DNA from 2 places in the Priestia sp. SIMBA_032 genome. Region 2 is predicted to be linked to the other one. Evidence: riboswitches for the same ligand, from Rfam matches in the RefSeq annotation. Region 2 holds a riboswitch; the other holds the start of a gene.
What was found. Region 2 has a riboswitch for preQ1 ahead of SB717_RS22930 (QueT transporter family protein). Riboswitches for the same ligand answer to the same signal wherever they lie in the genome.
Positions count from the first base shown of each region.

Region 1 (15,061 bases), on a different contig from region 2:
CAAGTATTGTCATTACCGCAATCATTGCATTGGTCATTGGGATGAACGGAAACCAAGAAAGCGTCAATTACGGAGAAATTCAAGGAATTCAAGAGGCATTAAAGCATACGTTTAATTTACACATGTTGACGTTGCTTTCTCCACTTTTAGTTCTTATTTTTTCGATGAGAAGAGTCGATGTATTGCCAACGTTAGTTTTAGGGATTGTAACGGCCATTATTACAGGAATGATTACACAGCATGAATTTACGCTGAGTCAATTGCTAGGCGTTCTTCAAAGCGGACCGGCAGTAGAGTCAGGAAATAAAGTAGTCGATGCCATTGTAAACAAAGGCGGATTACAGTCCATGATGTTTTCTATTTCTCTTATCATGATTGCCTTGTCGCTAGGTGGCTTGATGAGAGCGGTTGGAATTATCGATGCTTTATTAAAAGGATTAGCAAAACAAATCCGCCGCAGCGGAGACGTTATTTTTGCTACGCTTCTATCTTCAATTGGAGTTAATGTTATTACAGGAGAGCAGTATTTATCGATTCTTCTGCCTGGGCAGACGTTTAAGCCACTGTATGAAAAGTGGAACTTAGATCCGAAAAACTTATCACGAACGCTTGAAGACGGTGGAACGGTTATTAATGCTATTATTCCGTGGGGGGTCAGCGGCGCTTTTATTTCAACTGCATTAAATATTCCCGCGGCTGACTATATTCCATTTACATTCTTTAGCATTCTCTGTCCGATCTTTTCAGTTATTTTAGCATATACAGGCATTGGTATTGCCAAGAAAAAAGCTCAGTCTTAACTGGGCTTTTTTCTTTTTGAAAAAGGACAGGTAAAAAACGACAAAAAAAGTATCATTCCACTTTTCAAATCTATAATTTAATAATACAATTTACTATACGTCTTTCCTGTTCATGTATTTGTATGAATTCTTATTTCTTTATTAATGAAGAAATTTGAGTTTTGCGGTATGATAAATAAGCTGCATTGGCGATGGGATGAATGCCCTTTTTAGCAAACATTTAAGAAGGGTAAAGCCAAATGAAAACACTCATTATAAAAGAGAAAAGATATTTATTGAGGAGAGGGTTTCTGTTGAAAAAATGGGGCATCATTGCATTAATCACTGTAGCTGTGCTCGGTGTGACAGCGGTTTTTAACCGAGCTGAAAGTGATGATGTAAATAAAGAAAAATTGAATTTATTATCGCCTTATTCAAATAAAGTAGATGTATATAGCATTACGTATCCTAGTGATAATTTAAAGATAAAAGGGTTTTTAGTACAGCCTAAAGACATTGCAGACAAACATTACCCGCTTTTAGTATATAATCGCGGAGGAAATCGCGAACACGGTATGATTCGCGCAAAAACACTTCAGTACTTATCATATTGGGCAAGTAAAGGCTACGTCGTTGTAGCGACTCAATACAGGGGAAATGGTGGAAGTGAAGGAACTGAGACCTACGGCGGTAAAGATATTGACGACGTATTAAATCTTATTAAGTGGGGAGAACAGCTTCCTTATGTAAATCATCAGCAAAAGGTAGCGCTAGGCTATTCACGCGGCGGTATGATGACGTATTTAACGATGAAAAACGGCGTTAAATTTGATGCAGTTGTCGTACAATCAGGTATTACAGACATGTTTCAATTCTACGATCAAAGAGGGCCTGAAATGAAACAAGTGCTGCGGACAATTGTAGGAGATCCGGCGCAATATCCAGAGAGGTATAAAAGTCGTTCTGTTGTCTATTGGAGTGATAAAGTAAATTCACCACTGTTAATTTTGCAAGGCGATCATGATCGTAAAGTTCACCACACTCAGGCTGAAAAGCTTGTGAAACAGCTAGATGAGCAGGGAAAAGAATACAAATATATACTGTACAAAAACGGAGACCATCCGCTAACTGCTTATTATGATCAATATAACGCGGAAATTGATAAATGGTTTAAAATACATTTAGGTAAGCAGTAAAGAAATTGGAAGCAGTTTTGATGAATGGAAAAGAGCAGCTTGTTTTATCCTACTACATGTAAGCATATAAAAAGGGGATGAAGCAAAATGACTCAGTCTAAAAGTCAAAAAGAGCGTCAGTGGAATGTACGAAAACAATCACAAAACCCATCGCATGGAAAAGTAAAATCTTTTGAAGAACTATCAGAAGAAATCACGCCTAAACGTAAATAAGGTAACCATTATATAAAGGAAGACAAAAAAAGGAGAGCTGAAGCTCTCCTTTTTCTATGTTTGTTTATGGATTTGTGGACCACATGCCCGCAGATTTGATAAAAATACGCGGATGCAGCTTTAATTGTGCTACCATAATTTCTGCTAGGTCTTCAGGCTGCATCACTTTATCAGGATTGCCATCTGTTAAGTTTTCTTTATATGCTAATTCCGTTGCTACTGTACTTGGCGTTAGCGCTGTTACACGAATATTGTGTTTGCGCACCTCTAGCGCTAGAGATTCAGTTAAGCCGAGCACGCCAAATTTTGAAGCGCTGTAAGCACTTGTAACGGGAGCGCCTTTTTGACCAGCAGTGGATGAGATATTGATGATGTCTCCACCATTCTTTTCGATTAATTGAGGTAGAACGGCGCGCGTTACGTAGTAAACGCCCATTAAATTCACATCAATGATTTGTTTCCACTCAGCTGGGTCTAGCTCTAAAAAGCTTCCGAATTTACCGATTCCCGCGTTGTTGATTAAGATATCCGTTGCCCCTAATTTTGTATGTAGATGCTCAACTGCTGCGTTTACTTCTTCCATAGAAGAAACGTCTGCTGTTGCGTAAGCAACTTGTACATCAAATGCTTCTAGTTCAGAAGCAACAGCCTTTAAATCCGCCTCTGTACGAGCAATTAAACCGATATTTACGCCTTCTTTTGCTAATTCAATTGCAGTTGAACGACCGATGCCTTTTCCTGCTCCTGTAATAAGAGCTACTTTGCCTTTAAGTGATTGTGCCATATATAGACTCCTTTCAATGTTCCGCATAAACATTCTTCATAATAACAAAGAATTATCCATTACTATCCTATAGAAATGCACAAATGATGTCAAAAATAAAGATTATTAAAATGGCTTCAAGTATAAGTTTCCTTTTCATACAAAAACTATAGAGACTAAAAAGAAGAAATCCCGTTTCTTTTCCTTCAATGTAGTGGAGGATGAGCAATGCGTATAAAAAACCTATCTGAGTTAACGAATAAATCCAAACAGCGGAAAGAAAAAGCTGATGAATAGAAGGACTCTAAGAAAACTAGTGCTTCTTCTACACATGAAGAGCAGAAATTATCGGAGAGGGTGGGAGATAATTTATCCCTCATGAAAAAAGCACTGAGACAGCGTACGGACTTAGTGGTACGAGAGTTTCGAATTTCGATTGAAGAAAAATTCACTTTAGGTGTTGCTTACATCGACGGGTTAGTAAAAAAAGACGAAGTTGAACACTATTTTGGATGTTATCTATCTTTTTTAAAGTTGTCATTGTGTTCTATGCCATTCAGTTAAGCATCGTCCAATTGTGTAATTTACACGTACGTAATTTTTTAAGCTTTCCTTTAGGTCTAATCATTACAGGCGTAGCGTATTATATTATTCCGAATACAGCATAATTTAATTATTTTGAAAAATATTACTGACCTTTTTATTTATTCGTACTAAGCCTCTGTTTTCCCTTATTATTTATTGCTCTTTCTTATATAAAGAAAAATAAGGAAGCTAAAGGTGATAGAAGCCAACAAACATAGCATTATTTATACGCATGTGGTATAGTATACGATGACAATTCAAGAAGAAACGCCGTACACGTTTGTATATGTACGGGAGAGGTTCGAAAACTCCCTCTATAAAAAACTAAGATCATCGTTGATGACAAAAGACACGGTTTTGGCGTGTCTTCTTTCACGTGCTTTTCTATCAACCCGTCTTTTTGACGTGTATGCTGGCGAGTACGTGTATCTTAGTTGCTTTTTAGGGAGATTGCTGAAAAAGAGCAGTCTCTTTTTTGTGTTATAAAATTAGTCACAAAGGGAACGAACGGTTCAATAAAGTTTCTTCTTCTTTTGATTTCAATCAAAAAGGAGACGAACAATAATGATGAAAAATGAAAAAGCTATTGTTGTATTTAGCGGAGGTCAAGATAGTACAACATGTCTATTTTGGGCTTTGAAAAACTTTAAAGAAGTAGAAACGGTTACTTTTCAATATGGTCAGCGTCATAGTCAAGAGATAGAGGTAGCCAAGACTATTGCGGCTGATTTAGGTGTAAAGCATACCGTCCTAGATATGTCACTTTTAAATCAATTAGCACCAAATGCACTAACGCGAGATGATATTGATATTGAGCAAAAAGAAGGCGAATTGCCTACCACGTTTGTGGATGGACGCAATCTGTTGTTTTTATCATTTGCAGCCGTACTGGCTAAGAACAGCGGAGGCCGTCATCTCGTAACAGGCGTTTGTGAAACTGATTTTTCGGGATATCCAGACTGCCGAGATGTATTTGTAAAATCGTTAAACGTCACGCTTAATTTATCAATGGATTTTGAGTTTGTGATTCATACGCCGCTCATGTGGATTGATAAAGCAGAAACGTGGGCTTTAGCGGATGAGTTAGGAGCGCTTGAGTATGTGCGTGAAAAAACGTTAACGTGCTACAACGGTATTGTTGCCGATGGATGCGGTGAATGTCCCGCATGTCAATTGCGAAAACGTGGGTTAGATCAATACCTGCAAACAAAAGAAGGAGGAGAGAAATAATGCTGCAACAAATGTATCCGCAAGTGTTTCATGACTATGAATATGAACTAAACAAAGATATGCAGTTTGCTGCGGCACATTTTGTTCCTCACACAGAAGCAGGAAAATGCCGTCAAGTCCATGGACATACGTATTTTGTAAATCTAACTGTTGCCGGAGATACATTAGACGAAGCGGGCTTCTTAGTAAATTTTGCGCTATTGAAAAAAATTGTTTCTGGTCAATTTGATCATACATTATTGAACGATCATTCTATCTTTAACGAAGAAAATCCAAATGATTTTCCTACAACTGAAGTTGTTGCACGTAAAATTTATGAGTTGGTTCAAGAATATCTAGACACACTACCAAATAAGCCTTCTTGCGTACAAGTATTCGTGCGGGAAACGCCGACAAGTTACGTAGTTTACCGCCCAAAGAAGGTGAAAAAACGTGGCTAATACAATTCCAGTACTTGAAATATTCGGACCAACGATTCAAGGGGAAGGAATGGTTGTAGGACGTAAGACGATGTTTGTTCGTACTGCAGGCTGTGATTATTCCTGCAGCTGGTGTGATTCAGCTTTTACATGGGATGGATCAGCTAAAAACGATATTCGTCAGCTAACAGCAGAACAAATTTGGACGGAGCTAAAAGAAATTGGAGGAGAGTGCTTTGATCACGTTACCATTTCTGGAGGAAACCCTGCGCTTATCAAGGCAATTGATTCACTTGTAGAGCTTTTGCACAGTCATGGGGTAAAAGCAGCTCTTGAAACACAGGGAAGCCGTTATCAGGATTGGTTCCTAAAGATCGATGATTTAACGATTTCTCCTAAGCCTCCAAGTTCATTAATGAAAACAAATTTCTCGGTATTAGACGATATTATAGAGACATTAATAAAGGAAAAACGCATGGCGCACATAAGCATAAAAGTCGTTGTATTTAATGATGAAGACTTTGAGTATGCAGCGTCTGTTCATGAACGTTATCCTGAAGTGCCATTTTTTGTTCAAGTAGGCAACGAGGACTTAACGACAATCGATAATGCATCGTTAACACAAGAATTGCTTAAAAAGTATGAGTGGTTAATCGACAAGGCAGTAGCAGCTAAAAACATGAACGATGTAAGAGTTCTGCCGCAGGTTCACGCCCTTGTTTGGGGAAATAAACGAGGCGTGTAAGCGCATAGCAAAAAATTTACAAAGAAAAATAAAAACAGATATATACAAAATAAAAAAACGCTGTTAGAATGACAATCGTAGAAAGAGAGGAAATGCAAATGAGCGGTCGAAAAGATGAAGAATTAGAAGGTGTATCACTCCTTGGAAATCAAGGAACAAACTATTTGTTTGAATATTCACCAGAGATTCTAGAAGCATTTGATAACAAACATCCAAATCGTGATTATTTTGTGAAATTTAACTGTCCGGAATTTACGAGCTTATGTCCAAAAACGGGTCAGCCGGATTTCGCAACCATTTATATTAGTTACATTCCAGATGAAAAAATGGTGGAAAGCAAGTCGTTAAAGCTTTATTTGTTCAGCTTCCGTAACCATGGAGATTTCCATGAAGACTGTATGAATATTATTATGAATGACTTAATTAAACTGATGAATCCAAGATATATTGAAGTATGGGGAAAATTCACACCACGCGGCGGGATTTCAATTGATCCATATACAAACTATGGCCGCCCTGGTACGAAGTATGAAGAAATGGCTAATTATCGCCTAATGAATCATGATTTGTATCCAGAAACAATTGATAATCGTTAATTCGAACAAACAGGTTGTGTATGCAACCTGTTTTCCATTGCAAAAACAACAGATGAGAAGGTGAAAGAATGTCACAGAGATCAGCATTAGTATTAGGTGCAAGCGGACTTGTTGGTCAAGAACTTTTAAAAATGTTATTAAGCAACAGCTTATATAACCATGTGACAGTGTTTGTTCGAAAAAAGCTACCAATCGAACACACAAAGCTACGTCAGCTCGAAATTGATTTTTCAGAGCTTGATAAGCACGAAGAATGCTTTGCAGTTGATGATGTATATTGCTGTTTAGGCACGACAATGAAAAAAGCAAAAACAAAAGCGAAATTCATTAAAGTGGACTACGAATTTCCTTTAAAAGCGGCTAAATGTGCAGAAAAGTATCGCTGCAAAAACTTTTTAACGATTACAGCAATTGGTGCTGATCTTCGTTCGCCATTCTTTTACAGTAAAGTAAAGGGGCAAGTAGAAGAAGATATCGCAAGCTTGTATATCCGTTCTACTCACTTTTTCCGCCCATCGTTATTATTAGGCAAGCGCCAAGAGTTTCGCCTATTTGAAAAGCTTGGGGGATATACGTTAAAGTCGTGTTCATTTTGCCTTGTAGGAAAGTGGAGAAAATATCGTCCAATTAAAGCGTATAACGTAGCCAAATCCATGATGAAAGCTGCCCTTGAAGATAAATGTGGGGTTCATGTACATGAAAGCCAAGACATCTATACAGGTGAATGCTATTATTCGTTTACCAACGGTAAGCGAGTATTATCAAAATAAAGAAAAGCCTCTTCATAAGAAGGGGCTTTTCTTCTATCTTCCGTCACCATCCGCATCTCCATCTCCATCTCCATCTCCATCGCCATCATGATCGTGCTTAGATGCAGATTCACTCCAGCTCGTGTAGGAGTTAGAATCTTCTTCGGCATAATTCATGGGTTCAACGGATGTTTTTTTATTTGAAGTTTGTTTGCGTTTAAAAACGAACTGCACGATGAAAAAAAGAATGACAATAAGAGCAACGATAAACAATACAGTATCAAACATGCTAGTAATTCCTTTCGCTAAAAAGATAGTAGTAGCTTGTTCTTATTGTCACACGAAAATAAGCCCCTTTCAAGAAAAAATGGGGCCTGTTTTTGTTTCTTTAAGGAAACTTTTTTTATCTCAGCCATATATTATTGTATAAAGAAACATTTTGGAAAAGAGGGAGTACAGTGAAAAAAAGTTCAAAGGATGTTAAGGTGCAACAGTATATTTACCTCATGTATAAGCTGGGGATTATTACAGAGGAACAAAAGAATCAATTCTTTCAAAACCAATAAAAAAGCAACCGCTTTTGCTTTCCGGCTGCTTTTTTCCTTTACATAGCTGGATTAATGATGGTGTAGTTTTTGTGGTTGACAACAGTTCGCTGTTCTAAGTCTAAATCGCGGTAGTTTGTCATGTAAGTCAAATCTACAATCACGGAGTTTTCATTTACTTTTTCGACAATGCCCTGTAAGCCATTTTTAAATTCTATCAAGTTTCCTACCTCTGCTATTTTCATGATTCATCGCTCCTTTGTTTTAAATTAGTTCATTATAAATTTTTGCAATAATTTTAATTTTAAAAATAGTAAAACTAGTTAGCGTTTTCTTTTTTACAATTTTGCCTTAAAACTGGGAATTAGTAAAGAGTTTTTTGAAAAAATATAAAATAAAATTGAAAAAATAAGTAAAATGTGCTGAGAAATAAAAGGAATTGGTAGCTTTAATGAAAGAGAGAAGCAGGACAGTTTCATCTTTGTGCATCTTTCGTTATAATAAACGAGGTGTAATCTTGTCAGAAATTATAAGAATTAGAAGGTGTAGAAATTGAAAGATACTGGACTCGTGCTCGAAGGAGGCGGTATGAGAGGCCTTTATACAACTGGAGTTTTAGATTACTTTATGGAAAGAAATCTGTATCTTCCGTATGTAATTGGCGTTTCAGCCGGCGCTTGTCATGCCACTTCTTATTTATCTAGACAAATAGGAAGAAGTCGCAAAGCTAATTTAGATTTTTTAGAGGATCCTCGCTACTTGTCGTGGAAAAATTATTTTAAAACAAAAGAGATATTTGGAATGGATTTCGTTTTTGATGAAATTCCTAATCAGCTTCTTCCATTTGACTTTGAGGCATTTGCTGAGCGTACAGAGAAGCTTGTAGTAGGAGCAACGGACTGCGTGACGGGAGAACCCGTTTATTTTGATGAGTATGACCGGGACATTTTGACAGCAGTTCGCGCTTCTAGTTCCCTTCCATTTTTAGCACCTGTCGTTACATATAAAGGAAAAGAGCTGTTAGACGGAGGAATCAGTGATCCGATTCCAATCAAAAAAGCAGTGCAGGATGGATATAGAAAAAATATCGTTGTGCTAACGCGAAACGAAGGGTATCGAAAAAAGAAATCAAATATGCTTTGGTTATTGAAACGCAAATATCGTCATTATGATGGGCTGACTCGTGCGCTTGAGAACCGCTATAAATTGTATAATGAAACATTGTCATATATTGAAGAACAGGAAAGACAGGGGAATATCTTTGTGATTCGTCCGCAAACCCCTCTTGTAGTAGGGCGAATTGAGAAGAATCGTGAGCGTCTCGACGCTCTTTACAACCAAGGATATAAAGAAGCTGAAGCTCAATTTGCATCTCTACAAAATTGGCTGAACAGTTAAAAGTGAGGTGAAACTGAATGGATGAACAAACAGTAATAAACATGTTGAATGAGTTAAGTGAAGGAAAAGTAAACGAAATTAAAGTTAAAAAAGAAGACTTTCTTGCTTTTCGCCCTTTTTTAGTAAATCGCCCTGATTTCAAACATTTTCGTGGAATAGCCGGACGCGGTGGGGATTTCACCTATACGTATCTAGAAATTCCTAGGAGCTAAACGAAATGATGGCATTATTTGATTACGCCTTATATAATGGATGTATGAGCCTGTACAGTAGAGAATATACTGTTACAAGTGCTTGTGCGTTTATTTAGTAGCGTACGGTAAGATCGAATAAACGTGTTTAGTTATAGGAGGGATATTATGGATGAGTTTCGAAAAAGTACAGCACCTTTTTATTTTGCAGATCATATATGGAAAGATAAAAATGGAATGACGACTTATGGGATGCTGTTAACGAACCGGCCCGAAGATGACGGGGACTATGACCTCCATTCGTTATTAGAAGAAGCATATGTAGATCATAAAAAAATTCTAATTACTACTGTTTACGACAACAGTGAACAGCAGTTGACCGGATACGTGATACATTTATCAGATGATCAAGACGTCTTTACGTTTATGGATGATACGGGTGCTAAGCTAGTGATTGATTTCTATGATGTTGTAGAAATTGAGATCGAAGATTAAAAAGAGCTGAATGTTGATTACAACATTCAGCTTTTTTGTATAAAAGTAGATGAATTTAAATGTTTATCATAAGAATTATAAGGGAAAAACAAATGAAGAAATTTCTGATTAAACTGAAATAAGTCGGGAAAATATACCTGTATTTTAGAAAAATTACCGTGATTATGACAAAAAACAAGGTACAATGTCATAATTGTGTTCCGAACGTAATTTTGTTCATCAAACTTAAAGAAATGTAATTGAATCGTTCGGTGAAACCCCTATATAGCTATGATAGAGTAATACCATACGAAATTTCAGGAGGTATTACCTATGAAACATAGTTATATGAAATCAATGGTAGTAGCGTGTTTAGCTACTCTTTCATTTATAGGTTTTAATGCAACAGCTACGGCTGCAACTAATTATAAAGTGGTCAAAGGCGATAGTCTTTGGAAGTTAGGTAAAAGATATAGTGTAACAATTGACGACATTAAAAAAATAAACAATCGTCAAGGAGATATGATTTATATTGGTGAAACATTAGCGATTCCGAGTAAGACAAAAGTGCTGGCTGCTGAAACAACGGAACCTTCAACGGCAGCACCGGCTAATACGGCTAAGCCAGAAGCAAAACCCGCAGAGCAGGAAACACCTGCAGTTTCGATTTCAGCAAGTGAAAAAGATTTATTAGCTCGCTTAGTAGAAGCTGAAGCAAAAGGCGAATCATATGAAGGAAAAGTAGGGGTAGCAACAGTGGTGTTAAACCGTGTAGATTCTCCGAAGTTTCCAGATACGGTAACAGGAGTTATTAAACAAGTTGTTGGAAAAGCATACGCCTTTTCACCGGTCCAAAACGGATCAATTAACAAACCCGCTTCAGAAGATTCGAAAAAAGCAGTAGAGCAAGCATTGACTAGAAAAGATCGTTTAGACGATTCCATTTACTTTTATAATCCAAAAACAGCTACCGATAACTGGATTCGTTCACGCGCTGTAATTAAAACAATTGATCATCATGTGTTTGCCAAATAAAAAAAGAGCCGTTCTGGCTCTTTTTTTAGTCTAAAAAGATATCTCGTTCCAAACTGCCTTCAGAACCTGTTAAAACCAGACCAATATCGGTATCAGCTTCTAAGTTCTGAACGATAGTAAAAGGCACTTTATGTTGGTTAGCCGCTTGAATATAGGGGGAGAGGTATGAGTAAGACAAGGAGCCATTTAAAAACAAATGACCGTCTTTCACTTTTTTAAAAAGAGGCTTTATTTTTGCTGCATCCTTTTTCATGACTTGCCCTTTTTTTAGCGCAAGTTCAATATTTTCACGTAGAGCAGTTAGGAAATATCTTCTTTCGTCTCTTTTTGTTTCTTTTGCTCCGTACATTCCTCGTTCTAAGTATTCTTCTAGTTGATCAGACATTGCGTCACTTCCTTTCGTTATAAACTATAAACGATTATGGCTATAAGTAAAAGGGATAGGAAAAAAGGAAAATCACTGTGCTATATCACCTGTTTTTTTGATGAGTACAAAGAAAAACAAAAAATGTGTTGAAATTTAGCCTAAAATATTGTTTAATGTAAATAGATAGAAAATCATATCGGTTTTTTATTAAAGGTTTGTAAGCGATTACAGATATACATACATAGCAGCGTTTGGGGAGACGCTCCTATGATTTTATGTTCAAAGCGCATTGTATAAAAAGGGGATTATATAGCTTTAGGGCATATACGGTCAAGCAAAGGGTCAGATAAATTAATAAAAAATCGCTATGTATTTTCATAAGAAGAACGGTCAACATTTTTGTTGAGCGTTCTTTTTATGCGTTCATATTATGTTTATTCCTCATTGCAGCAGGTGCTGAAAATTGTAAAGGTGTATTCCTCGTTTCCTCTCTCTTATTTTACATAAGTTACATGTAGTATGTTTCAAAGCCTTAAAAAATATATGTCTGTACGCTTGTTTAATCCTAACGAGGTGGTAGAAAAGGAATATTTTTTAAGAAATCACAAAAAAAACAGGCGATTGCCTATGCAAGAAGTAGGTGAATAACATATGTAATAAAGAGAATGAAATATAATTTGAGGAGGCATGTATCATGCAAGAATTTGATATTAATGACATAAGAAGACCATTCGGTGGTTTTGGAGGCTTTGGAGGCTTTGGTCGTCCAGGTTTTGGTTTCGGCCGTCCAGGTTTTGGCTTCGGCCGTCCGGGGTTCGGCTTTGGCTTTGGTCGCCCGTGGGGCTGGGGCTTTGGAGCTCCATTTCTTGGAGGATTAGTTCTTGGAAGTGCACTAGGAGGTCCAGGTTATTACGGTTATCCAGCACCATATTATTATCCGCCGTACCCACCATATTACCCTTATTATTATTAAAACAATGAGCGCTGATAAAGCGCTCTTTTATTATGTCCAGTCCAAGGTATATATAGAATGAATGCAAAACGCTACGTTTAGAAAATGATAACAGTTTTAAATAAGGAATGAACGCTTAAGCTAAAGGAGACAAGTTTTCCTTGCAACAATTGTTGATTTTGCTATAATAACTTCGGTGGCATTTTTGGTCACTGGGTGGGCGAGGGATAGATGAAAAGAAGGAAATTAGATTGAACGCATTATTTGAAAAGTTGTTTCGTTTAAACGACCACCAAACAACTGTCGGAAAAGAAAGCTTAGCTGGGGTCATTTCATTTCTTTCCATCGTGTATATTATTGCTGTTAATTCAACCATTTTGTCTGATGCTGGTATTCCGCTTGAAGCAGGAATATTCGCAACCGTAGCTTCGGCTTTTGTAGGCTGTGTTATTATGGCTTTTTGGGCAAATGCGCCTCTTATTCTGGTGCCAGGTATGGGGATTAATGCATTGTTTACGTATACGATGGTTCAATCAATGGGGTTATCTTGGCAAGAAGGGTTATTAGCAGTAGTGATATCCGGCTTTCTTTTTATAGCATTAGCTTTTTCACGACTGTCTGTCAAAATTGTCTCTTCGATTCCGCATTCGCTAAAAGAAGCGATAACAGTCGGTGTTGGCTTATTTTTAACATTTATCGGTTTGCAAAAAGGGAAGCTTGTAGTTCCAAGCGAAAACACTTTTGTAGCACTTGGAGACTTGTCAGATCCGTTTGTGATCAGTACGCTGTTGACGTTAATCATCACAATCGTACTGTTTATCCGAAATGTGAAAGGTAACTTTTTGTTAAGCATGATTGCTGGATCAGTCCTTGCCTTCTTACTTGGTGTAAGAAGCGGTGCAGAAAAAGGACAGTCCGCTGGGAGCGTGAACGACTTCTTTAGCAGCTTTGGCACATTGTCTTTTGGAGCTATTGGAGACGTTGCGTTTTGGGCAGCTGTCTTTTCATTAACAATGGTATTGATTTTTGAAAATATCGGTTTGCTGCATGGTCAGCTAGGTATGATGAATCAAGATAGCAAATTTCCGCGGGCCTTTCAAGCAACAGCCGCCTCAGCTTTGCTAAGCGGCGTATTTGGAACAAGTCCCACGGTGTCTTCTGTAGAAGGAGCATCTGGTATTGCAGCTGGAGGGCGAACGGGTTTAACATCGCTGATTACAGGAGTTTTATTTTTAAGTTCACTTCTGTTTATTCCATTTATCAAGCTGGTTCCAGATAGTGCTATTGCACCTATTCTTATTGTTATTGGAGCATTGATGATTCAAAATATCAAAAACATCAATTTACAGGACTTAACAGAAGGTTTCCCTGCATTTTTAATTATTGCGCTTATTCCTCTTACGTACAGCATTGCTGATGGAATTGCATTTGGGTTCATTGCGTATCCACTGCTTAAATTATTCCTTGGCAAAATGCGTGAAGTATCGATGTTTATGTATGTAAGCGCGCTGTTGTTTTTCTTGAATTTTGTGCTGCATTATATTGCTTAAAATAGACAGCTGAGTACTTTTGCTCAGCTGTTTTTTGTGTTTGCGGTAAAGAATCCTCTTTTTAGATATTATACTCCGTATTTCGTGTCCTTTGGCTAATCTGCCGCTTCTAAAATGACGTTTCCTGCGTAAAGTAGTACAGAAGTCGGAGGGGGATATAAGGGGGAGAAAATGATGGGAATTAAATTAATTAAAATATCAGCCGTTTATTTTGGAATTGGCATCATATTGGGGTATTATATGTCAATTGTTCACAGCTACGCTTTGACACCTGTTCACGTGCACATCAATTTATTAGGGTGGACGGCGCTTACGTTAGCGGGACTTATTTATTATTTGTTTCCTGCGTTTAGCGAAAGTAAATTAGCCAAACTGCACGTATGGTTGCATAATATAGGATTACCGGTCATGATGATTGGTTTATTTTTCATGATCGTACTAGAAAACCAAGCTTTTACACCCATAGTGGCAGCAGGAGCAACACTTACGGCTATTGGCGTTTTAATTTTCGTATATCACATCCTTAAAAATTTGAAATCTGAACGATAAGCAAAGAAGGTCGTTAATGATGGCTGCTAATTTCAAAAGGAAAAAGAACCAGCTATAGCGAATATACATGTAAACAAGGTGAAAGTGTGATTTACATAAAGGTGTGCTAGGCATCTTTATAAGGAGGGGTAAGCTGCAGGGATTTCTAGCTCTTATAAAAGCCAATAAAAGGGCTGATTATAAGTTTCTTGCGGCGGAGATACTATGGGAGAACATCAACAATTAGTGCGTGTTAGGGAGCTAGCAAATGAAATTATTCGACTTCGTCTTCAAGACCGTACAACTTATGACGAATTAGAGTTGCAAAATAATGTAGAGTTGTTGTCTCGTTCTGTGGTTGACTTAGTAAACATTATGTTAGCCGAAGATGTGGATTCGTCTACGTCTTTAAAAGCTACAGCTTCTAAAATGAAAATGGTGTATAATAACATGCATCAAGCTGAGAAAAAAGATTATTTGCATTTCTAATTGCTAGGCTCCTTTTCGCCACAAACGAAATGGAGGTGTACGAGGCAGATGCTATCGTCACTAACGACTTCTGAAGCTATTGTAGCATCCGTTCTTGCACTGGTTGTCATTGCCGTTTCCATTATCTTTTTTGCCACTCTTATTATGGTTGTTGTTCGACGAGAAAGAATCAGCAGCTTGGTTAATCACGGAGAGCATGCAGATGGAAAGCAAAAAAGCTTAGGTGAATTTTTTCGTTCTTTACGAAAAAAATAACT
Region 1 covers NZ_JAWRXD010000001.1:543,938-558,998, reverse strand. Annotated here, with positions in the region: gene nhaC (Na+/H+ antiporter NhaC) at 1-800, shown strand, start outside; gene SB717_RS02820 (alpha/beta hydrolase family protein) at 1,094-1,975, shown strand; gene SB717_RS02815 (DUF6254 family protein) at 2,063-2,188, shown strand; gene SB717_RS02810 (3-ketoacyl-ACP reductase) at 2,253-2,972, opposite strand; gene SB717_RS02805 (hypothetical protein) at 3,330-3,515, shown strand; PreQ1 riboswitch class I at 3,827-3,870, shown strand; gene queC (7-cyano-7-deazaguanine synthase QueC) at 4,104-4,766, shown strand; gene queD (6-carboxytetrahydropterin synthase QueD) at 4,766-5,206, shown strand; gene queE (7-carboxy-7-deazaguanine synthase QueE) at 5,199-5,930, shown strand; gene queF (preQ(1) synthase) at 6,029-6,526, shown strand; gene SB717_RS02780 (NAD(P)H-binding protein) at 6,595-7,296, shown strand; gene SB717_RS02775 (hypothetical protein) at 7,330-7,563, opposite strand; gene SB717_RS02770 (YkvS family protein) at 7,880-8,065, opposite strand; gene SB717_RS02765 (patatin-like phospholipase family protein) at 8,373-9,218, shown strand; gene SB717_RS02760 (hypothetical protein) at 9,236-9,430, shown strand; gene SB717_RS02755 (hypothetical protein) at 9,578-9,904, shown strand; gene SB717_RS02750 (cell wall hydrolase) at 10,217-10,918, shown strand; gene SB717_RS02745 (YueI family protein) at 10,944-11,303, opposite strand; gene SB717_RS02740 (hypothetical protein) at 11,980-12,258, shown strand; gene SB717_RS02735 (NCS2 family permease) at 12,489-13,787, shown strand; gene SB717_RS02730 (cbb3-type cytochrome c oxidase subunit I) at 13,962-14,336, shown strand; gene SB717_RS02725 (hypothetical protein) at 14,541-14,804, shown strand; gene SB717_RS02720 (hypothetical protein) at 14,853-15,059, shown strand.
Region 1: another riboswitch for preQ1. It lies ahead of queC (7-cyano-7-deazaguanine synthase QueC); the one in region 2 lies ahead of SB717_RS22930 (QueT transporter family protein).

Region 2 (15,061 bases):
GAAAAAACACGTGAAGAACCTTTTACTACTATATTTAACGCGTAACTGTTCTTTTGTTTTACAGATTTTATACATTTCTCTTTTAACCTTTAAATCTTTACATCTTTATGTAAAATTATTGTTGTTCTGAAGTTAGTACGCCGAACTCTTTTTTGGTTTTCCCACTCAAAACGGCATATAAGCTTATTGTATCATTCATTTGACAGATGTCTGTATTTAATTTTGAGTAAGATGTGACTAAGAGAATAATATTTTTATAGACAAAATGAGAAAAAGCCCTTAGAAATAAGGGCTTCTCTAAATAATAAACCGTTTTATAATTTCCCAGTTAAGAATTGAGCTTCTCCCATGCCAAAGCTCCAGTCAGCATTACCGTTCTCAACAATTGAAATCATAATGTCGTTTGGCTGAATACCGCAGCTTTCTCCCAGCTCTTTTACAATTAATTTGTAAAGAGCTTGTTTTTGCTCTTCTGTTCGCTGTTTGCTCGTCACACTTATAATAACCAAATCCTTGCTTCTCTCAAAGCCAAGACCTGTATCTTCAATAATCATTTCATGAGCAGGATGCTGATGTACAATTTGATAACGATCGCGTTCTGGGACGCCAAAGGCTTCTAGCATCGCTCGGTGAGTAGCGTCTAGTAATGCTTTTAACTCTTTTTCGTCTCTTCCTTCTATTACATCAAATCTAAGTAATGGCATACTAAGTAACCTCCAGCTTTTTGCCTAATGTATTATTGCTTTATCATATCACAACTATCATTTGTAAAAAAAAGATATGCTATTCACAATGTGCTGACCTCAAACGCTTCAATAAAAGCTGAATCTAATAAAAAGAAATGAGCAGCATAACGGCTCATTTCATTAGTACAAAAACATTTATAATAAGAGCTAAAATACATACAGATACAATGGCAATGAGTACGTTCATCACAAGGTTTTGCGAGGATGTTTTGGCTTGTTTTTTCATATCAGCCCGACTCATCTGTTGCTTTTCATGATCACTTTTAGACATCACGTAGCCTCTCCTATTCATCAAAATGTCAGCAGTGTGTAAATGATTTTTGAGAAACCTTGATCCAGTTCTTGTGTATAAACAGCATCACATGCAGGTTACCAACAGTTATTTTAGCATGTTTTGTCAAATAAGTGGACTATGTAGCGCTTCAATTTAGTATTCACGGCCAAATATATTTAAATTCGTTGCTTTTCTCTTCTTTTCTCGCTATTGTTTGAGGAGAAGGATAATTAGATACGATAAAGGATGATACGATATTGAATAACCATACGCAGCTGCCTCAGTATATCTACACATACGCATGCAGCGAAGAGGAACTCTCACTATGTCAATTAGAGAGACGCTCTCTTTTTGAAATTGAAACTGAGAAACCTATCATAAAAAGTGCCGTTAAACTTGATCCAAGCAGAAGCCCTTTTATCAAAGAGCGATTAGATATTATGTATGAAGCAGATGACCTTGCGGATATTTGCAAACAAGTAGAAGATATTGACCTTGGAGATCAAACATTCAAACTCATTTTTATGAAAATTAATGACTTGGAAAAAGATCAAAAAATAAGTTATAAAGGTCAGCGTGCTGTTGAACGTGATGTGGGTTGGCATTTTGTAGCAGAAGCAGACTTGCATAACCCTGACCATTTGTTTGGCATTGTTACGTTTGAAGGACGCTGGTATTTTGGAAAATATCAAAAAAGTGAAGCTGTATGGCTGCATCATTTGAAGAAACCGCGTGAATACTCTACGGCACTCAGTACCCGCCTTGCAAGAGCTGTAGCTAACATTGCCGTTCCAAATCCTGAAGGAATCAAAGCGATTGATCCATGCTGTGGTATTGGTACAGTCCTGGTAGAAGCTCTTTCAATGGGCATTGATATTGTAGGACGGGATATCAATCCACTTGTGACCGACGGATCTCGTGAAAATATTGCGTATTTCGGCTTAAGCGGTGATGTCAAAACTGGACCGATTTCGGATGTTACAACTCACTATGATGTAGCTATCATCGACATGCCTTACAATCTCTACACCCACGCGACGCCTGAAGATCAGCTTTCTATTTTGAAACACGCTCGCCGCTTTTCGGATAAAGTAGTCGTGATTACAGTAGATACGATTGACCATATGATTCATGAAGCTGGCTTTTCTATTTCAGATCGCTGCGTAGCGCGCAAAAGCGTATTTTCTAGACAAGTAGTTGTATGCGAATAAAAAAAGACACCAGTCTAACAGGCTGGTGTCTTTTGATTTACCACTCTTTAGGTTCATAGTCTAATTCTTTGAATAGCTGCGTACGCTCTTTTTTCGTTAAATCTCTCCATTGCCCAACAGGTAAGTTGTTTAAATGGATATTCATAATACGCGTGCGCTGAAGGCGGTATACTTCATATCCAAGCACTTCACACATACGGCGAATTTGACGATTTAAGCCCTGTGTTAAAATAATTTGAAACTCGTACTTAGACAGCTGTGTCACTTTACAAGGAAGCGTTTTTGTACCCAGAATCTTTACTCCCTCAGACATGTTTTTGATAAACTCCGGTGTAATGGGCTTATCTACTGCAACAATATATTCTTTTTCATGTTTGTTTTCTGCACGTAAAATTTCGTTAATAATATCGCCGTCATTTGTAAGTAAAATTAAGCCGTCTGAATCCTTATCTAGTCGTCCGACATGGTGAATACGCAAAGGGTGATTGACTAAGTCAATGATGTTTCCCTTTACTTTTTTTTCACTCGTACTTGTAATGCCGACTGGTTTATTAAGCGCAATATATACATTGTTTCGAGCAATCCGAAGCTGTTGGCCGCTTACTCGAATATCATCGCCAGGCTCAACTTGATCTCCGATTTTTGCAACCTTTCCATTGACGGTTACTCTTCCTTCACTAATTAACTTATCTGCCCCTCGTCTTGACGCTTTGCCAGATTCGCTAATAAATTTATTCAGTCTCAGGTGAATCACAACCTTACATTTAAAAATTTTAAAATTTGTCTCTTCTATTAGAAACAGATATGTGTCAATTTCTATACCGTCCCTATCGTAACATGCTATACGCTTCTCGTCTTCTTTTAATTTCATTACTTGATCATATTTTTTTAACAGTAATAGAAGTATAGATCCAAAATACTTTGTAATCTTATTCTTAACATTTCAAGCAATGCTTACACCTGTCAAACTAACGTCACTCTCCACTTCTATAAGACCTAAACGTCTAGATTGACTGATCCGTATAGGGGTATAGGGTTGCTACTATTATACTGACCGATCAACTAGTAATTATGTCAGGGAGCTGTTTTCATGGAATCAACCAATGGCGTAGGTTTAAGCATCGGTCCCGTGATGACGCTTGCTTTAAATCAAGTACCTAAACCTCTTCACGCTCACGGTTCAGCCATTTCAAATACGATTAACCAAGTTTCAGGTGCGATTGGACCCGCTTTGTATACAAGTATTATGACTATGGCTTCTCAGCACTTTATTCAACAATCAAATGAAACGAATAAAACGCTGTTACAAATAAAAAGTATGACAAGCAGGGTGCATACCGTCTATTATGTAGCCATCGCTTTCGCTATCGTTTCGTTCCTGCTCGCTCTCACGTTAAAGAAAAAAGACCAGCAGCGGGAGACGCAATAAATAAGAAGCTAACGAGAGCTGCTCATGATTTGAGCAGCTCTTGTTACATGCAGAATTTATATTATAAATGTAAGAGCAATCATAGATACTATTAAAACAAAGATAACAATACTATTCTTTCTTTTTACCTTCCATGCTTCAATAGCACCCGCGATACCACCAATAGCTAAAATAAAAGCACCTATAATATGGAGAGGCAGCAGAGATAATACTCTGCCTAAACTCGCCATCACTCCTCCAATCAATATAAATCCTGTTGTTACAATAGATTTTAAAGATGTTAAGTCTCGGATAGCTTCTTTTTTTTCAGTTTTACTCAGTTTAAAGTACTCTATTATGCTAAAAACAGCCGGTGTTCCCCATAAAATAAATAAGTCAACTAATCTATCCGTATCTACACTCACTGTTTATTCACCACCTTTATCAATCCCTTATGCACTTTTCCTAACCCATTTTTTAGAGATGAAAAAGGCGGCTGTAGCTGCTACAACGGGAATTGCAAAAGCAAAGCTAGGTGAATGACTGCCGAAAATGACTTCATTTAATAAACCTTCAATTGAACTCCACATATCCGCGCTTTCTGGAACATACCAAAGCGTAAGAATCATGCCTGATAGCAGTTGAAAGCTACCTAGCAACACGATGAAGCTAATGATAAACAGTCCGTCCGTATCTCTTCAATGAAATCTCCCCCTTAGTTTATATACGATTTCACACCCTTCAAATTCCACTATTTAATAAATAACTTTCTATTATTCTCGCTTCAAAGATCCTCCAAAAGAAAATTGATGGTAGTCATCAAGCTTATTCCAATACCCTATGCACTTTACGTCAGGCTCATCAATAGCTAACACTTCTTTATTAGTTCCTTTATAAGGAAGAAATGCCGTTAACTTCACCTTTTGCTTTGGCTTGATATTTAATTTATTTCCTTCTGCTAACACCTTAAATTTATTATCAGAATAACCGTTTTTTATTTTTAAAGGATAGGATAAAAATACATTGTTTTGTTTAATGGTCAAATCGCTCTTGTTTACTAATTCCATTTCATATGAAATCCCTTGCTTCATTTTTTGTTCTTTGATTACGTTAATACTTATCTTTTCTAGTTCTCTTAAAGGAACGTTGTCTTCTTCTTTTGAACAGCCGGCAAATAAGATGGCTAATGCTAATAAAACAAGAATTCCTAACTGTCTATTCAAAAAACAATCCCCTCTCTAGTAACAAAGGTTATTTTACAATTATAATTCAAAAAAGTTATTTAATGGTAAAAATACAATTAAAAAAGCAAACCGTCATCGGTCTGCTTTTTTAATTGCTACGCATAGGTAATGTGTTGTTGTGCGAAAAACTTTTCGATAAGGAGTTTGCCAACTATATATATATCGTAACAAAAGAAAAAAGAATGCGCTGTGAGATTTGTCACTCCTTCTTTCAAAATAACCCAACCTGATACTTCCTATTGCCTTACGCAAAAAGAGCAGATCGCAAACGCGACCTGCTCTTTTCACATGCTAGATATGGGTAATTTGTTCATGCGTGAAAAGCTCTTCAATAATAAGGGGTTTATCACTACACTTATAGAATAACAAAGAAAAAAAGATGGGGCTGTGAGATTTATCACAGCCCCATCTTTTTTATCCAACTAGCTTATTAAATTGTACACGTTTATTAATTGCTGCCATAATTGGTGCTCCAACAAGCATAACAACAAACTCGCCAACGGCTGTTGTTAGCCACGTAAAGAAAAATGGCAAGTCAAATGCTAGGCGCAGCTCAAAAGCAATAATAAACATCGTAAATGTAAACACAAGTGTATTCACAAGCATACGAGCCCACATATTTTTAATGTAGCGCATAGAAAAAATGGTAATGAGTAATGATAGGACAGACTGTCCTACCCCAAACACCAGGTCATAAGCAACCATTGGTGAAAAAAACAAGTTCGTCAGAAATACCCCTAGTACAATGCCGTACACGTACTTTTTATTAAATACAATCAAATGATTGAACATTTCCGATATACGAAATTGGATATTGGTGAAGCCAAACGGCTGAATTAGCATGCTGACAGCAATATACATAGCAGCTAAAAGACCGTTGACGCAAAGTGTTCTTATATTCATCTTACTATTCTCTCCTTAGTTTTTTAACGTGGGATGGTTACGAACCACGTAAACACTCAAAGAATCATACAGCAAGCTTAAGCTTTCGTCAATCTAGCTGTTTACAAACTACTGCTACTTTCTATATCTTGCATATTGACTGCTCTTTTTTCTTACTTTCCTTTAGTATAAAATAGAAGACGTATCAGTATACATAGGTGACATCAAGTAGTTAACCCTTTTGATTAGACATACGAAAGGATTTGTAGCGATGTTAGATAATACAGATAAGCGCATACTAGAAGAACTATCAAAAAACGGACGTGTGAAAATGAAAGAATTAGGAGAAAAAGTGCATTTAACCGGCCAAGCCGCTTCTGCTAGAGTATTAAAGTTAGAAGATGAAGGCATTATCAAAGGCTACACAATTAACATTGATGAACGAAAAATTGGCTACACCGTCCATGCATTTTTAAATATCTATACGCAGAGTATTCATCACCACCCCTACCTTACATTTGTAGAAAGTCAACAGGAGCACGTTATCAACAACTTTAAAATCAGCGGCGATGGCTGCTACTTACTAGAATGCAAATTTCATTCAAATGAAGAACTAAATGATTTTTTGACAGAGCTAAATCAGCATGTGAATTACAAACTTTCAATCGTCATTAACAAATAATTTTTTTAAAAAATAAAGGTATATTAATTTATGAAAATGGTAATCCTAATAACGTATTCCCCCTATTCCAATAAATTTGAAAATCCTTTGCACTGTCGCAAAGGATTCTTTTTTTATGAAGGAAACCGCCTTCTATTTTTTGAAAAGTTGAACATCTCTCATAGCGTTGACATAGCGGTCAGAGGTTTATATAATCGGTGACATCGAAGCATAGAAAAGCAGGATCAAGACCTATACACGTATCGTAATTCTTCGTCTTAGAAGTTGATCAGTTTTATAACTAGACAATTTCTAAGACGTTTTTTATTTTATCATTTGTGAAACACTAGTAAAAACAAGATTCCCCATAAAAATATCCTAATAATCAAGGAGGTTTGCATATTGAAAACAATCTATAAAGACATCATCTTAATTATTGTTGGAGCACTTTTAGTTGCTGCATCCATTGATTTTTTCGTCATTCCAAATAAATTAGGTGACGGAAGTACAGTTGGTATTGCTCTTGTTTTATATTATTTATTTCATATCCCTACAAGTATCAGCACGTTTCTTGTAAACCTTATATTTATTGCCTTAGCCTATAAATTTCTAACCAAAAAAACCATTCTTTATACGATTCTAGGAGCTGTCATGACGTCCGTTTTCTTAGGTCTGGTCAGCTATATTCCCTTTCATGTTCACGACATGATTTTAGGAATTGTATTCGGCGCCTTATTAATGGGAACAGGACTAGCTCTTATTTTTATCGCAGATGGATCTACCGGCGGAACAACTCTTTTAGCTTATTTATTAAACTACACAAAAGGCTATAATATCTCTAAAAGCATGTTCTACATGGACAGCGTTATTATTTTAGCATCGGTTTTTGCCATTGGCGTCAACAACACGCTCTATACTTTTATATTCGTCTATCTTTGTGCCAAAATCGTCGATATTGTTATCGAAGGTTTCCACAACAAAAAAGCAATGACGATTATGTCCGATCAATACAAAGACATCGCGCAAGTCATCACCAGTGAATTTGGAAATGCAGCCACAATCTTTTACGGATATGGCTACTACGCCAATAAAGATAAACGCATCATTTATGTTGTTATTAAAAAGAACGAGCTATTAAAAATTAAAAAGAAAATCCAGCAAATTGATCCAAATTCTTTTATTGTCATCCACGAAGTAAAAGAAGTTGTCGGCGGGAAATTTGGATTTATCGGCAATTCGCCTCATGAAACAAAAGCCGCTGCTAAATAAAAAATCCACCTCTTGGTGGATTTTTTTATGAAAAAACCGTTAAGAAAAAAGAAAAGATACCTGCTAAAAAGTAAACTGCCCCTAAAGCAATTGCTCCTGTAACGACCGTAAATACACTTAATCCGATAGCCACCTTCATTTTCATCCACATCCCTTTTTAGATTAGTAGTATAAGTATGTCCAAGGATAGGAAATTTATAACTATGTCATTCTATTTATTTGATGCACCAATTATCTATTGAACATGTTCTAAAACCACCATTGACGACATAATGTATAGGAAGGATTTCATATACACATCTTTGTATCACACATATCATATGAAATTAGGTGAGATAAAATGGTGGCTGTCCACTTTTTTGAAAACAGAAAGCTTCTATTAAGCCAGCTGCGGGAAAATATTCCCTCTACGGGTGATGATTTAAAGATTAAAGGACGAAAAGGAACCGTCGTGCTTGTGAATGACATCGATGAAAAAAATGTTCACGTGGAAGTTACTTTAGAAAAAGTAGTGAAAAAGAACCTAGCGTTAGATAATGCTAAAAAGAAAAGGAGATAAGCGGCTACGCTTATCTCCTTTTTTTGATTGACATACGATCTCTTGCTTCTGTTTAGAAAAAAAAGAGACTCCTAAAAAAGGAATCTGCCAAAAAGAGCGATATCATCGCCTGAATATTAATACAAGCTACATTTTAACATATAAAAACAATTTTTACAAAAATAAACTATTATTTTACGCATAATTATTTTTTATTCGAGGTTTTTCAACATTTAAAACCCATTTTGTATAAAGAATTTTATTTATTTTTCAGGCCAAATTTTTGCATTTGGCTCTAATAACCACTTATGCTCTTCTTCCATAATACGGTCTGTCCACGGATTATTATCAAGATGGCGAATCATCCAGCAGAAGTACATCGCATAGCCGGGAGCCGTTGCTTGAGGATGATCTAATTCACCAGGAATTGTAATAAAACTATTATCAACTACACGGTACGCATCTTCTCCAACCATTGCGCAGCCAAACCCTTGCGGCTTGTCAAAACGATAGTAATAAACTTCGGGCTGGTCATGATGATGAGGCGGATAACTCGACCATCTTCCTGGATAAGAAATAACTTCTCCAATAACAAGGTTAGAATAAGGAGCGTTATTATAGTCAAAGATTGTTCGAATTACACGCTGAGCAGTACCTTCCCATACTCCTTCACCAGCTACTGTATTTTGACAATCTTCAGGCGTATATAATTTTGATGAAAACTCTTTTTCATTATCCGTTTTTTGAACTAGTACTTCACTATCGGCAAGACCGGTAATTTTAACCTCCACATTTTTTGAAACGTGCAAACACCAAGGCTCTTCTTCAAAAAGGGAATCACGCTGAATTTCTTTCGAATGTCCTTCCCACTCTAGGTTTACCTTTCCTTCTAGTAAAAGAATAGCCGTTTCATTGCTGCTGTCTAGCAAGGTTTCTTCTTTTCCTTGAGACATATTATAAATCCCAATATCCATCAACATATCTTTGTGCTGACCGGCCATTTCTGTAAGTACGTTGTATCCTTTATTTAATTCACCTAATTTACCTAGCATGCTTAACTTCCTCCTTTATGTAATAGCGCAATCGGAATTTACTAATCACTCATTTTTTCTTTATAGACTCTATACATTCTTTTGAATATGTGACTATGATGAGTTTTTATTAACAGCAATATTCTTGATTGTGTTCAATTATTTACAGATGCTGTGGCGCCCCTTCTTAACGGAGCCGTTGATTTACGAATAATCAATTTTGGCTCAAGAAGCAAATGTTCTTTATGAATCGCTGGATATTTCATTTCTCTAACCAGCAAATCCACTACGTTTACAGCCATTTCTTTTGTCGGCTGTGCTACCGTTGTCAACATGGGCGTGATAGTAGTAGAAAGAACCGTATTATCAAAGCCAATCACTGATAAGTCTTGCGGCACATCAATTTTGAATTCTTTTGCAGCTTGCATAACGCCGATAGCCAATAAATCGTTACAAGCAAAAATAGCCGTCACTTTCTCCTTCATTGAAAAAATCCGCTTAGCACTTTCATATCCTTTTTGAATACTTGCTTCAGTCGTAATAACGTGCTCAGGCGGCACGATGATTCCGTTTTCTTGCATAGCGTCTCGAAAAGCATCTAAACGAGCGTGATTACTTTTTGCATTTTCTGTAATAATTGCAATTTTTTCATGATGTAAAGACAGCAAATAATCAGTCGCCAAATAGCTCCCTTTGTAGTCATCCACTGTCACTGTATTAACGGATATATGAGGAATTTCTGAAGCAATAACGCTAATCGGTATATCTTGCTTAAGCATATTTTTTAAAAGATTAGCATTGCGAAAAGCAGATGCTACAATTAAACCATCGATTCTTTGACGAATTAACAGCGATAGATACTTCTTCTCTTTTTCCGCATCGTTATCGGTATTGCACATTACCACATGGAAACCTTGCTCATGACTTCGGTCTTCTATGCTTCTCGCCAAGTCGGCAAAAAAAGGGTTGGAGATGTCGGGTACGAGAAGCCCAATCGTTTTAGTGGGTTTTCCTGTTAAAGCAGATGCTACGACGCTTGGATGATAATTCAACTGCGCCATAACCTCAATTACTTTTTGTCTTGTTCTTTCACTAATATGACCGGTTTGATTGATAACTTTTGATACGGTAGAAATTGATACACCTGCTTCTTCAGCCACACTATAAATGGTTGGCTTCATTTCCCCTCCTCCTTTCACTTGATAAGCATATAAAAGGCATCAAGTCTTTTACATTCGAAATTAAAGACCGCTTTTTTCTTTAATAAAATTTCTCGCTTTTAGCGCATATTCAAAAGGATTAGCAAGGGCTGGATCCTGTTCTGCTTCTACGACAAACCATCCGTTATAATCCGAAGCGGCAAGCGTAGTAAATATTTCATCAAATTCAATAGCTCCGTCACCTGGAACAGTAAAGGCTCCTTCTTTTACCGCTTGCAAGAAGCTTAGGTCTTGTTCTTTGACTCGATCAACTACGTCTTGACGAATATCCTTTAAATGAACATGCTTAATACGGTGCAGATATTTTTTTAAGATATAAAGAGGTTCTTCTCCTGAAAAGACAAGATGACCGGTATCAAATAGCAGCGAAACAAGCTCCGGATTGGTAAGCTCCATTAGCTGCTCAATTTCTTCTGTTGTTTGTACGCCCGTTCCCATATGGTGATGATAGACAATATGCATATCTTTTTCTTGTGCCAGTTTCCCAAGATGGTGCAGGCCTTCTGCAAGTCTGCTCCACTTTGTTGGCGTGAACACAGGCTTTTCTTTAAATAAAGGAACATCCATCAGCCCCTGAATGCTGTGCCCTTGTTCAGACACAACAATTACTTTTGCTCCCATTTCGTATAAAAAATTACGATGTTCAATAAATGGCGTTACCGTTTCTTCCAGCGGCTTTGTTGTTAAAAATGTACTAAACCAGGCACTTGCAATTTCCAAATTCCGAAGCGATAATGCCTTTTTTAAGATTGAAACATTTCGCGGATATTTGTTTCCGACCTCACTTCCTCTAAAACCGGTTAAAGCCATCTCACTGATACACTGCTCGAATGTATTTTCAGCTCCCAGTTCAGGCATATCATCATTTGTCCAAGCAATTGGAGCAATCCCCAGTTTGACCGTATTTTCCTTGAACATCTCTTCCTCTCCCTTATATGAAATTAAAACCTCTTTTATATTTATCGAATGTTTCTCTTCAACAACCTCATTTTCTCCTGCTCCTTAATAAACTCTTGCCATTTCAAGGTTTTTCACCTTATCTTCATAAGCTTCCTGTACATGCTGATTTTTAGATACCTCTGCTACTCCTACATGCCACCATGATTCATAACCGTTCGTCATAGTTTTTGGCAGCACTTTAATATCAATTAGCGTAGAAACCTCTTGTTTTTGTGCATCTTCTATCGCCGATTTTAATTCTTCAAGAGAACTTACGCGATACGTTTTTACACCGTAGCCTGCGGCGCTGGCTGCAAAATCAATTTTCATCACGTTTCCGTTTAGTTTTCCTGTTTCATCGTTTCGATAACGAAACTCTGTGCCAAAGCTCCCCATACCGTTTGACATTTGAAGGTTATTAATGCACCCGAAGCCGGAGTTATCAAACAGTAAAATGTTTATCTTTTTTCTTTCTTGAAGGCTTGTAATAAGCTCTGAATGAAGCATTTGATAGCTTCCATCTCCAACCATCGCATATACTTCTTTAGCTGGTTCTGCCAGCTTAACTCCAAGTGCGCCTGATACTTCATATCCCATACATGAATATCCATATTCCATATGATAGGTATTAGGTTTAGTAGACTTCCACATTCTCTGTAAGTCTCCTGGGAGACTTCCTGCTGCACCAACAATGACGGAGTTGTCATCAAGGAGCTTATTCACCTCTCCAATTACTTCTGTTTGCGTTAATTGAGTACCAAGTGATTCTACATATTCAGCTAAGCTTTCATCTAAATGACCTTGTATTTCCGGAACAAAATCTGCACCAGTAAAACGTATGCTATGCAGACGCTCTAATTCTGTACCCCATGCGTCTTTAGCACTTGCAATTTCTGTTGTATAAACAGACTGATAGCCAATTGATTTTAGCTCTTTCATAAGAGCAAGCAACCCTTCTTTTGCATCAGCTACAAGTTTCACAGCATCAAGTTTATTTGCATGAAATTCAGACGTGTTAATGGTAAGGAATTGCACGTCGGGATGTTGAAAAAGCTGTTTAGATGCTGTTGTAAAATCAGTAAATCGAGTGCCTACTCCAATTACTAAATCTGCTTCTTTAGCGATTGTATTAGCAGCTGAGTTCCCTGTAACACCTATACCGCCCAGATTATAGCGATAGTTACTTTCAACGGCACTTTTCCCTGCTTGAGTTTCTCCAAATGGAATATGGAACTCACTAGCAAATTGTTTTAACTCTTTTGCAGCTTCTGAATACCGAACGCCTCCTCCACAAATGATGATTGGCTTTTTCTTTGTTTTCATTAAGTGAATCGCATCTGATAGACTGTCCTTAGTCGGAAGACGGCGCTCAATGCGGTGAACGCGCTTTTGGAAGAAATAAGCTGGAAAGTCCCATGCTTCTCCCTGTACATCTTGAGGCAAACAAATAGTTACAGCTCCCGTATCTGCAGGATTCGTTAACACACGCATTGCATTAATCATAGCTGTCATCAATTGTTCAGGGCGGCTTACGCGATCCCAGTACTTACTCACCGGTCGGAAAGCATCGTTTGTAGAAATAGATAAATCATATGACTGTTCAATTTGCTGCAAAACGGGATCCGGCTGTCTAGTTGCAAATACATCACCAGGAAGCAGCAAAACCGGAATATTATTAGCTGAAGCAGTAGCTGCCGTTGTAACCATATTTGCTGAACCTGGCCCCACTGAAGATGTGCAAGCCATAATCTGCTTTCGATGTTTTTGTTTTGAAAAAGCCATCGCTGCATTGGCCATTCCTTGTTCATTACGTCCTTGATATACATCTAGATTTCCTGGGTCTTCTTCCAAAGCTTGCCCAAGACCTACCACATTTCCGTGCCCGAAAATTGTAAAAATCCCTTTAATAAACTGATGCTGCTTTCCATCAAATTCAACATACTGCTGATTTAAAAACTTCACTAATGCTTGTGCCGTCGTCATTCTAACTGTTTCCATACTTCTTTCTCCCTTCTAATACTAGATTGCGATTTTAAAAAAGGAAGCATAAGGAATATCTTTAATTCCTGATACTTCCTTTTAAAATGAAATGCGATTTTTAATGAATTACTTACCAGCGCGTTGTTACCATTTTCTTTCTTGTATAAAACTCCACGCCGTCCGTACCATTTGCATGAAGATCACCGTAAAAAGAATCTTTCCAGCCAGAGAATGGGAAGAATGCCATAGGTGCCGGTACTCCTACATTTACTCCTAACATACCAGATTCAATATTTTCACGAAACTCACGTACGCTTGCGCCGCTATCTGTATAAATACAAGCACCGTTTGCAAATCGAGAGTTATTAGCTACTTCAATAGCTTCTTCTAATGTTTTCACACGTACGATGGACAGCACAGGTGCAAAAATTTCATCTTGCCAAATTTTCATTTCTTGCGTAACATGATCAAAAATCGTGGGTCCTACAAAGTATCCGTTGCCATTTACTGCTGCATCAGTACGACCGTCACGAATTAGCTCTGCTCCTTCTTGCACGCCTGATTCAATATAGCTGAGCGTACGCTCTTTATGATTTTCACGAATGACTGGTCCTAAGAAGACGTTTTCTTCTAAGCCGTCGCCAATTACAATATCATTTGCTTCCTCTACTAATCTTTCAATTAGCTGATCCGCAATTTCTTCTTGTACAGTAACAACAGATGCTGCCATACAACGTTCTCCTGCTGAACCAAAAGCGGCTCCGATAATTTGTTTTGTTGCTACGTTCAAATCTGCATCATTTAATACAATTGAATGGTTTTTAGCACCGGCTAAAGCTTGAACACGCTTTAAGTTTTCCGTACCTTTTTTGTACACGTACTCAGCTACAGGCTGGGAACCTACAAACGAAATAGCTTTCACTAATTTATGTTCAAGAAGACCGTTTACCACATCATGCGCGCCGTTTACAATGTTTAATACACCTTTTGGCAAACCAGCTTCTTCAAACAGCTCAGCTAATCTTGCAGCTAACAGCGGCGTACGCTCAGAAGGCTTTAACACAAATGTATTGCCGCAAGCGATCGCAAGCGGGAACATCCAGCAAGGAACCATCATTGGAAAATTGAACGGTGTAATTCCTCCAATGACGCCAATTGGATAGCGGTACATGCCAGACTCAATATCTGTTGCAATATCAGGAAGCTGTTTACCCATCATTAATGTAGGAGCACCTGCCGCAAATTCTACGCATTCAATTCCACGCTGCACTTCACCTCGCGCTTCGTTAAAGCTTTTTCCGTTTTCAACTGTCACTAACTTTGCTAATTCATCCCAGTTATCTACTAATAGCTGCTGATACTTGAACAAAATTCGTGCACGTTTAGGCACGGCTGTTTTTGCCCACCCTTTGAACGCTTCATTTGCTGCTTGCACCGCTTGATCTACGTCTTCTTTTGTAGAAAGAGGCACCTGTGCGATTAATTCACCTGTCGCTGGGTTATACACAGGTTCCGTTTTTGATGTAGCTGATTCAATCCATTGTCCACCAATATAGTTTTTCACTGTTTTTACTGCTGTCTGTGTCATAGAATATCTCTCCCTTTATCTAATTTTAATAAGCTGCTATTCCTTTAATCTCTCAAGCAATCTCTCAAGA
Region 2 covers NZ_JAWRXD010000009.1:102,329-117,389, forward strand. Annotated here, with positions in the region: gene SB717_RS22890 (tautomerase family protein) at 315-704, opposite strand; gene SB717_RS22895 (hypothetical protein) at 859-1,017, opposite strand; gene SB717_RS22900 (TRM11 family SAM-dependent methyltransferase) at 1,278-2,231, shown strand; gene rluF (23S rRNA pseudouridine(2604) synthase RluF) at 2,269-2,985, opposite strand; gene SB717_RS22910 (MFS transporter) at 3,322-3,660, shown strand; gene SB717_RS22915 (hypothetical protein) at 3,717-4,064, opposite strand; gene SB717_RS22920 (hypothetical protein) at 4,092-4,301, opposite strand; gene SB717_RS22925 (hypothetical protein) at 4,413-4,862, opposite strand; gene SB717_RS22930 (QueT transporter family protein) at 5,298-5,786, opposite strand; PreQ1 riboswitch class I at 5,796-5,840, opposite strand; gene SB717_RS22935 (Lrp/AsnC family transcriptional regulator) at 6,037-6,447, shown strand; gene SB717_RS22940 (YitT family protein) at 6,829-7,695, shown strand; gene SB717_RS22945 (hypothetical protein) at 8,036-8,254, shown strand; gene SB717_RS22950 (5-deoxy-glucuronate isomerase) at 8,497-9,285, opposite strand; gene SB717_RS22955 (LacI family DNA-binding transcriptional regulator) at 9,420-10,445, opposite strand; gene iolE (myo-inosose-2 dehydratase) at 10,506-11,402, opposite strand; gene iolD (3D-(3,5/4)-trihydroxycyclohexane-1,2-dione acylhydrolase (decyclizing)) at 11,487-13,421, opposite strand; gene SB717_RS22970 (CoA-acylating methylmalonate-semialdehyde dehydrogenase) at 13,534-14,991, opposite strand.